2 regions of the Amycolatopsis sp. NPDC045836 genome follow, and region 2 is predicted to be linked to the other one. Evidence: predicted binding sites of a transcription regulator. Region 2 holds the regulator's gene; the other holds the start of a gene.
What was found. The regulator HspR, encoded in region 2, represses chaperone genes until heat shock. The targets are predictions, from matches to a motif close to ANNTTGAGTNNNNNNNACTCAANNT.
Positions count from the first base shown of each region.

Region 1: lon (endopeptidase La) is a predicted target of HspR. The motif match lies at 1,448-1,472, and genes of this name have one in related genera.

Region 1 covers NZ_JBWKKF010000006.1:235,282-239,994, forward strand. The annotation lists gene AC07EG_RS13210 (GNAT family N-acetyltransferase) at 1-491, shown strand, start outside; gene AC07EG_RS13215 (SAM-dependent methyltransferase) at 532-1,380, shown strand; gene lon (endopeptidase La) at 1,487-3,880, shown strand; partial or broken gene AC07EG_RS13225 (DedA family protein) at 4,054-4,684, opposite strand.
Region 2 covers NZ_JBWKKF010000009.1:9,639-14,351, forward strand. The annotation lists gene clpB (ATP-dependent chaperone ClpB) at 1-547, opposite strand, end outside; gene AC07EG_RS18700 (MarR family winged helix-turn-helix transcriptional regulator) at 665-1,129, opposite strand; gene AC07EG_RS18705 (globin domain-containing protein) at 1,524-2,699, shown strand; gene AC07EG_RS18710 (heat shock protein transcriptional repressor HspR) at 2,829-3,269, opposite strand; gene dnaJ (molecular chaperone DnaJ) at 3,271-4,443, opposite strand; gene grpE (nucleotide exchange factor GrpE) at 4,471-4,713, opposite strand, start outside.

The DNA of each region.
Region 1 (4,713 bases), on a different contig from region 2:
TGGCCGTGCGCACGGCCACCCGCGGCGACGTCGCGAACGTCGTCGAACTGCTGCTGGAACTCCAGCACTACGACGCCCAGTTCGGGGTGGCGACGGTGCGCCAGAGCACCGAGCGCGCGCTGACCGCCGAAGTGGAGGAGGTGCTCGCGCGGGACGAACCGCCGTTGTGGATCGCCGAGGTGTACGGCAAGGCGCTCGGCGTGGCCAGGGTGCAGCTGCCGCCGGCCTCGGACTGGTCGAAGATCTACGTCGACCAGACCGGTGGCCCGAAGATCGGCTACCTGACTTCGCTGAACGTGGCCGAGCAGGCCCGCGGCACCGGGGTCGGCACGGCGCTGGCCGAGCACGCGCACCAGGTGTTCGACACCGAGGGCGTGGACCTGGCGCTGCTGCACCACGCGCTGGCGAACCCGCGGTCGACGCCGTTCTGGTACGCCCAGGGTTACCGGCCGCTGTGGACCTACTGGTACCGGCGACCGGCGGTGCGCTAGAACTGTTGAACACAGTTCGCCGCACCCCCCGGAGCCCGCGTTGACCCATCGTCCCGATTCCGCGCCCGAAGCCCCGGCCGGGGTGGACACCGAGAAGCCGTCGTCGGCCCGGGTCTACGACTTCTACCTCGGCGGCACGCAGAACTGGGCGGTGGACCGGGAGTTCGGCAGGCGGATCGAAGAGCAGTGGCCGCACGTGAAGCCGGGCGCGAAGCACAACCGCGAGTTCATGAACCGCGCGGTGCGGGCCGCGCTGGACGCGGGCATCCGGCAGTTCCTCGACCTCGGTTCCGGGGTGCCGACCGCGGGCAACGTGCACGAGGTGGTCCGCGGGGAACTGGGTGAGCGGGAGCGGGCGACGGTGGTCTACGTGGACTACGAGGCGGTGGCCACCGCGCACGCCACGCTCATCCTGGAACGGCAGGGCGCCACCGGCTGGGCCGGGCACGTGCAGGAGGACCTGCGGCACCCGAAGGCGATCTTCGACCACCCGACCACGCGGCGGCTGATCGACTTCGACCAGCCGGTCTGCCTGCTGATGATGGCCGTGCTGCACTTCGTCGGCCCCGACGACGACCCGGACGGGCTGGTGCGCACCTACCGCGACAAGCTGGCGCCGGGCAGCTGGCTGGCGCTGTCGCAGATGTCGGTCGGCGGCACCACCGGCGAGGAAGCCGAGGGCGTGCGGAACTTCGCCGCGCAGTACCGGAACACGCAGAACCCGGTCTGGCTGCGCGACCGCGAGGAGATCGAGCGCTGGATCGGCGGCTGGACGCTGCTGGAACCGGGTGTCACGCACCTGCCGGACTGGCGCCCCGACCGCGAGCTGACCGCCCGCGAGGCGAAGGCACGGCCGTTCGCCTGGTGCTTCGTCGCCGAGAAGCCGTAACCGGTTTTATTCCCGGACGGCGCTCGCTACGGGCGAACAACCAGCGGAAACAAACCCGGGCTCCGGAAAGTTGAGCAGAGCAGACTCAACAACGAAGGAGCATTCGATGACCGACACCCGGCTCCTGCCCGTACTCCCCCTCGACTCCGACGTGGTGCTGCCCGGCATGGTCGTGCCGTTCGACCTGACCGAAGCCGAAACGCGTGCCGCGGTGGAGTCCGCGCAGGCCAAGCCCCAGGGCCCGACCGTGCCCGGCATCCGGACCACCCCCAAGGCGGAGGTGCTGATCGTGCCGCGCGTGGACGGCGAGTACGCCGAGATGGGCACGGTCGCCACCGTCGAGCGCATCGGGCGCGTGCCCGGCGGCAAGGCCGTCGTGGTGCTGCGCGGGGTCCGGCGGGCCCACGTGGGCACCACCGGCGACGGCCCCGGTGCCGCCCGGTGGGTGCACGCCGAAACCGCCGCCGAACTGCCCGTCGACGAGCAGACCCGGCAGCTCGCCGGTGAGTACAAGGCCGTGGTGCTGTCCGTGCTCCAGCAGCGCGGGGTCTGGCAGATGCTGGACGCGGTGCAGGAGCTGGAGGACCCGTCGGCGCTGGCGGACCTCGCGGGCAACGCGCCCTACCTGGGCACCGAGCAGAAGCTCGAGCTGCTGCGCACGCTGGACGTCGCCGCCCGCCTGGAGAAGGCGCTGGAGTGGACCCGCGAGCACCTGGCCGAGCTGGAGGTGACCGACACGATCCGCAAGGACGTGGCCGAGGGCATGGAGAAGCAGCAGAAGGAGTTCCTGCTGCGCCGCCAGCTCGAAGCGATCCGCAAGGAACTCGGTGAGCTGGACGGCAGCGGCGAGGACGACGACTACCGCTCCCGCGTGGAGTCGGCCGAGCTGCCCGAGCACGTGCGCAAGGCCGCGCTGGCCGAGGTGGACAAGCTGGAGCGCACCTCCGACCAGTCGCCGGAGGGCGGCTGGATCCGCACCTGGCTGGACACGGTGCTGGAGATGCCGTGGAACACCACCACCGAGGACGCCTACGACATCGCGGGCGCCCGGCAGATCCTGGACACCGACCACGCGGGCCTGGACGACGTGAAGGAACGCATCATCGAGTACCTGGCCGTGCGCAAGCGCCGGGTCGACGCGGGTGCGGTCGTGGGTGGGCGGCGGTCGGGTGCCGTGCTGGCGCTCGCCGGTCCTCCCGGGGTCGGCAAGACCTCGCTGGGTGAGTCGATCGCGAAGGCGATGGGCCGCAAGTTCGTCCGGGTGGCGCTCGGCGGCATCCGCGACGAGGCCGAGATCCGCGGGCACCGGCGCACCTACGTCGGCGCGCTGCCCGGCCGCGTGGTGCGGGCGATCAAGGAAGCCGGTTCGATGAACCCGGTGGTGCTGCTCGACGAGATCGACAAGGTGGGCGCCGACTACCGCGGCGACCCGACCGCGGCGCTGCTGGAGGTGCTCGACCCCGAGCAGAACCACACCTTCCGCGACCACTACCTCGAGGTCGAGCTGGACCTGTCGGACGTGGTGTTCCTGGCCACGGCCAACGCGCTGGAGACCATTCCCGGCCCGCTGCTGGACCGGATGGAGCTGGTCACCCTCGACGGCTACACCGAGCACGAGAAGGTCACCATCGGCCGCGACCACCTGCTGCCGCGGGAGCTGGAGCGGGCCGGGCTGGCCGCGGGCGACGTGACGCTGACCGACGCGGCGCTCAGCCGGATCGCGGCGGAGTACACCCGGGAGGCAGGCGTGCGCGCGGCCAACCGGACCATCGCGAAGGTGCTGCGCAAGATCACCACGAAGGTGGCGCTGGACGAGGTCGAGCTGCCGGTCACGGTGGACGCCGCCGACCTGGAGACCTACCTCGGGCGGCCGCGGCACCTGCCGGAGTCGTCCCTGCCCGCCTCCACCCAGCGGACCTCGATCCCCGGCGTGGCGACCGGGCTGGCGGTGACCGGGGCCGGCGGTGACGTGCTCTACGTGGAGGCGTCGCTGTCGGACAAGGAGACCGGCGGCACCGGGCTGTCCCTGACCGGGCAGCTGGGCGAGGTGATGAAGGAGTCGGCCCAGATCGCGCTGTCCTACCTGCGTTCCCGCGGGGCCGAGCTGGAGCTGCCGGTCGGTGACCTGGCCGAACGCGGTATCCACATCCACGTGCCCGCCGGCGCGGTGCCGAAGGACGGGCCGTCGGCCGGGGTCACCATGACCACCGCGCTGGCCTCCCTGCTCTCCGGCCGGGTGGTGCGGGCCGACGTGGCGATGACCGGTGAGGTGTCGCTGACCGGTCGGGTGCTGCCGATCGGCGGGGTGAAGCAGAAGCTGCTCGCCGCGCACCGGGCCGGGATGAAGACGGTGGTCATCCCGCAGCGCAACGAGCCGGACCTGGACGACGTGCCCGCCGAGGTGCTGGCCGAGCTGGACGTGCACCCGGTGGCTTCGGTGCGGGAGGTGCTGGAGCTGGCGCTGGCCCCGGCGGCGGCGCCGGTCACGCAGGCGGCTTGAGCCGACGAGGTGCGGGGGCGGACCGGCCCCCGCACCTCACCTGCGTTCCTCGTCCGAGCGGAGGTCGCCGACGAAGCGGCCGCGGCCACCGGTCATCTCGGGGACCGAGAGCATGCGGGTGGGACTGTCCTCCTCGTCCGGCTCGCCGGTCTCCTCCTCGTCGTCGTCCTTGCCCCGGTTCTTCAGCCGCTTCACCACGAAGACCACCACGGCCAGCACCACCAGGCCGATGACCACCTTCTGGAAGATGCCCGCGTACTCCTCCATGACGTGCCAGTTGGCCCCGAGGAGGTAGCCGGCCACCACGAAGATGGTGTTCCAGAGCAGGCTGCCGAGCGTGGTCAGCGACAGGAACTTCCACAACGGCATCTTCTCGATCCCGGCTGGCAGCGAGATCATGCTGCGGAACAGCGGGACCATCCGGCCGAAGAAGACCGCCTTGGTGCCGTGCTTGGCGAACCACTGCTCGGTCTTGTCGAAGTCCGAGCCCTTGACCAGCGGGACCTTGCAGATCAGCGCGCGGCAGCGGTCCCGGCCGAGCAGGGCGCCGAGGTAGTAGACGACCACCGCGCCGACCACCGAGCCGAGCGTGGTCCAGATCAGTGCCTCGGCCAGGCTGAACGTGCCCTGGCTGGCGGAGAACCCGGCCAGCGGCAGGACCAGTTCGCTGGGGATGGGCGGGAAGAGGTTGTCGAGGCCGACGATCACGGCCGCGCCCACCCCTCCGAGCGTGTCCATCAGACTCACCGCCCATCCGGCGAGCCCTCCCATCTCCGGGGCTTGCTGGGCGAGTTGCGTGATCATCGGCGGCCTTTCATGGTCGTCTGCACCTG
Region 2 (4,713 bases):
CGATCACCGGGTCCAGCTCACCCGCGCGGGCGCGGGCGGTCAGGTCGACGCCGTACTTCTCCAGCGCCTTGAACGTGCCCTCCGGGTCCGGGCTGGTGATCCGGGCCGAACCGCGGACCGCGGTGAACGCCTCGCGCAGCGCGTCCGGCGTGGCGCCGTGGCGCTTGAGCAGGTCGGCCACCTGCCCGCCCTCCGCGGCCAGGCCGACCATCAGGTGCTCGGTGGAGACGTACTCGTCGCCGAGTTCGGTGGCCAGCTTCTGCGCGCGGGTGATCGACTTGACCGCGTGGGTGTCGAACTGGGGCTGCGAAACGGTGGCGCCGACCGCGGACGGCAGCGCCTGGGTGATCGGCTCCAGCTCCTTGTGCACCTGCTCCGGGTCCGCCCCGACCGCGGTCAGCAGCGGTCCGGCGAGCCCCTCGCCCTGGGCCAGCAGCGCGCCGAGCAGGTGGGCCGGCGCGATGTCCGGGTTGCCGGCGACCGTCGCCGCCTGCGCCGCGGACGAGATCGCCTGCTGGGTCTTCGTGGTCGGGTTGAAAGCGTCCATCCCTCACCTCATGTCGTGCGTCGCCTGACGCCAGCCTTCCCAAAAAGTCTTCGACATGCACAACGTCAAGAAACTTGAGTCTGTTCCGCTCAACCCCGACTTTGACGAAGTTCCAGGTCAGCGGGCCGCGGAACGCTTGGCGAGGGTGTCGCGGAGGCTCTCGTTGGCGGCTTTCAGCCGTTCGGTGAGCGCGTCCAGCTCGCCGGGGGCCCAGTCGGCCAGCGCGTCGGTGAGGAAGTCGGTGTACTGGCGGCGCCAGCGCACCAGTTCCTCCTCGCCCCGTTCGGACACGCGGATCAACGCCGCGCGGCCGTCCTCCGGGGCCGGTCGGCGTTCGATCAGGCCGGCGGCGGTCAGCTGGGCCACCTGGCGGCTGACCACGGACACGTCCACCATGCGCCGCTTCGCCAGCTCCGACGGCCGCGTTTCCCCGAGCTGGGCGAGTTCGGCGAGCAACCAGGCCGAGGCGGGGTGCAGCCCGTGCTGGGCCTGCCACAGGTGCGTGGTCCACGCCTGCTGCAACTGCGCGTTCACTTTGAGTTGCCGTACCAATTCGAGTGCGGCCTCATCTGAGGGACCCATCGGGGCCAGCCTTCCCGTCGCCCGGCCGGGGAAACAATCCGGGGGTTACTAGTTGTATCTTGCAACTAGTTTATCAGTGATCCATCACACGGCCGACGGACGCAAGTTGACCCGGACGGAGCAACGCCCGGCGGCTTTTCCCGCGTTGTGACTACCCTCCGACAGAGACCACTGGCCCGTTTACCTCGATCGACTTATTCCGAAAGGGGGAATATTCCCTACGTCGACACCCCTGGGTCAGGCCGCTGGCCTGCCCCGGTCGGCGGAACCCAGAGCTGCGCGCATTAATGAATAATCCAGGCCACAATCGGCGAGCGGACCACTGGACCACCGGTCCCCGCCGCCACCGCCGACCACGATCCGCAACCGGACCAGGAGCCGACACCCGCCAGCGATGACAGCAGAACCGGTCAGCCCAGTACCCAGGACCTCCTCCACCAGGGAGGCACCGCCCGCCGTCGCGGCGATGGTGCGGTTGATCCGTGACACCTGGGCGAAGGCCGAGCCGCACACACCGGAGATCTCCCAGTTCTTCTACGGCATGCTGTTCACCCTCGCGCCGGCCACCAGGGACTTCTTCCCGATCAACATGGAGGTCCAGCGGGGGCGGCTGGTGCGCGCGCTGGTGCACATCGTGCAGATGGTGGACCGGCCGGACGACCTGGTGCCGTTCCTGCGCCAGCTGGGGCGCGACCACCGCAAGTTCGGCGTCATCCCGAACCACTACGAGGCGGTCGGCACCGCGTTGCTCGCCGCGCTGAAGACGCAGCTCGGGCCGGACTGGACGCCCGAGGTGGAGCGGGCGTGGGCGGAGGCGTTCACCATCATCGCGCGGGCCATGCAGGAGGCCGCCGCGGCCGACCGGCACCCGGGTTCGTGGACCGCGACCGTGGCCGGGCACCGGCGGCTGACCTGGGACCTGGCGCTGGTGCTGGTGGAGCCGGACAGCCCGGTGCCGTACCAGGCCGGCCAGTACCTCAGCGTCGAAGTGCCGCAGCGGCCGCGGCTGTGGCGGTACCTGTCCCCGGCGAACGCCCCGCGTGACGACGGTTCGATCGAGTTCCACATCCGCGCGGTCGAGGGCGGCTGGGTGTCCCGCGCCATCGTCAGCCACACCGCCGAAGGCGACCGGTGGCGCCTCGGCCCGCCGCTCGGGCGGCTGACCGTCGACCGGGAGTCCGGCCGGGACGTGCTGATGATCGCCGGTGGCACCGGGGTGGCCCCGCTGCGCGCGATGCTCGACGAGCTGGCGCAGTGGGGTGAGAACCCGAAGGTGAAGCTGTTCTACGGGGGCCGCGACCGCGAGGACCTGTACGACCTGGAGGAACTGCGTTCGCTGGCCGCGGTGAACCCGTGGCTGACCGTGGTGCCGGTGGTGGAGAACAACCCCGGCCTGCCCGGCTTCGAGCACGGCACGCTGGCCGAGGTGGTCACCAAGTACGGCGCGTGGCCGAAGCACGACGTGCTGGTCTCGGGTTCGCCCGCGATGATCCGGGCGACGGTCTCGCGCATGCTGGTCGCCGGCACGGCGCTGGACCAGATCAAGTACGACCCGTTCACCATCGACTGAACGGCGGCGACCCCGGGGGATCGGGTCGCCGCCGCTGGACTGGGGTTTCGGCATCACCACTGTGACCTTCGGCCGGTGACGCGGGGAACTCGATGGCCTGAAGGTGGGGTTTGCGGAGCCGAGAGTCGGTCAGCGGTGGGGGCGGCTGGGGCGCCACACGACCAGGGCGGTCTGGTTCCGCATGGGGACCAGGTCCTTGCGGTACGAGGCGTGCACGGCGGCAGCGGCCTGTTCCGCGGCGGCGTAGGCGGCGGCCAGTTCCTCGGTCAGTTCCGAGACCCGCGAACGCAGGGCATCGACCTCGTTCTCCAGGTCGATGATGCGCTTGATCCCGGCGAGGTTGACGCCGTCCTCCTGCGAGAGCCGCTGCACCTCGCGCAGCAGGGCGATGTCCCGCAGCGAGTACCGCCTGCCGCCCCCGGCCGTGCGGCCGGGGGAGACCAGGCCCTGGCGGTCGTAGGACCGCAGGGTCTGCGCGTGCAGCCCGGAGAGCTGGGCGGCCACGGAGATCACGAAGACCGGGGTGTCCTCGTCCTGTGGCAGGCCACCCGGCGGCGAAGAACCGAACATCTCAGCTCCGTTCCCTGATCAGCGCGGTGATCTCCGGGCGCGGGTCGTGCTGCGCGGAGACCTCCGCGTAACTCTCCAGTGCCGCCCGCGCCTGGTCGTCCAGCCGGGCAGGCACCGCCACCTGCAGGGTGACCAGCAGATCGCCCTGGGTGCCGTCTCGTTTGGTGATGCCCTTGCCGCGCACCCGCAGCACCCGCCCGCTCGCGGTGCCCGCCGGCACCTTGACCGAGACCTTGCCGTCGAGGGTCGGCACCGTGATGGTCCCACCCAGCGCCAGTTCGGTGAAGTTCACCGGCACGGTGATGGTCAGATCATTGCCCGATCGGCCGAACACCGCGTGCGGTGCCACGTGCACCCGGACGTAGAGGTCGCCCGGCTGCGCGCCGCCCCGGCCCGGCTCGCCCTGCCCGGCCAGCCGGATGCGCTGGTCGTCGTCCACCCCGGCGGGGATCCGCACGGTCAGCGTGCGGGTGCGGGTGCTGATGCCCTCGCCACCGCACTCACCGCACGGGTTGTCGATGATGGTGCCGCGGCCACGGCACTCCCGGCACGGCTCCGAGAAGGCGAACGCCCCCTGGCTCCGGCTGACCAGCCCCGACCCACCGCAGTTGCCGCAGGTCCGCGGGGTGGTGCCGGGCTTGGCGCCGTTGCCACCGCAGGTGCCGCAGGTCGCCGGGCTGGACAGGCGCAGCGGCAGGGTCGCGCCCTTGACCGCCTCGACGAAGTCGATCCGGACGTCGGTCTCCACGTCGGCGCCGCGTTGCGCGCGGTTCGCCGTGGCACCGGCGGCCCCGCGACGGCCGAACAGGCCGCCGAGGATGTCACCGAGGCCACCGAAACCCCCGCCTTGCCCGGCGGCGTTTCCGAAGATGTCGCCGAAGTCGGTGCCACCGGCTCCGCCGCCTCCGGGAAACCCGAAACCCCCGGGGCCGCCCGCCCCGAACAGGCGCCTGGCCTCGTCGTACTCCTTGCGCTTGGTGCCGTCCGAGAGCACGCCGTAGGCCTCGGACACCGCCTTGAACTTCTTCTCGGCCTCGGCGTTGCCCGCGTTGGCGTCGGGGTGGTTCTCCTTCGCCAGCTTGCGGTACGCCTTCTTGATCTCGTCCGCGGAGGCGTCGGAGGAGACGCCCAACTCACGGTAGAAATCCTTGCCGATCCACTCCCGAGCACTCATCGGGCGTCTCCTCCCTCCGGGTCGTCGCTAGCGACTGTTCTCATCAAGGGGCAGCTCACCGGACTGCGTGGCGTCCAGCTCCGGCGCCACTTCGGCGACCGGCTCCGCGGCCGGTGCCGGGGCCGCGGCTGGTTCGTGGTCGGTGACCCCGACCAGCGCCGCCCGCAGCACCCGCTCGCCGAAGCGGTAGCCCCGGCGCATCACCAGGGTCACCGTCGGACCGTCCACCTCGGACGAAGTGTTGTGCTGCACCGCCTCGTGCACGCTCGG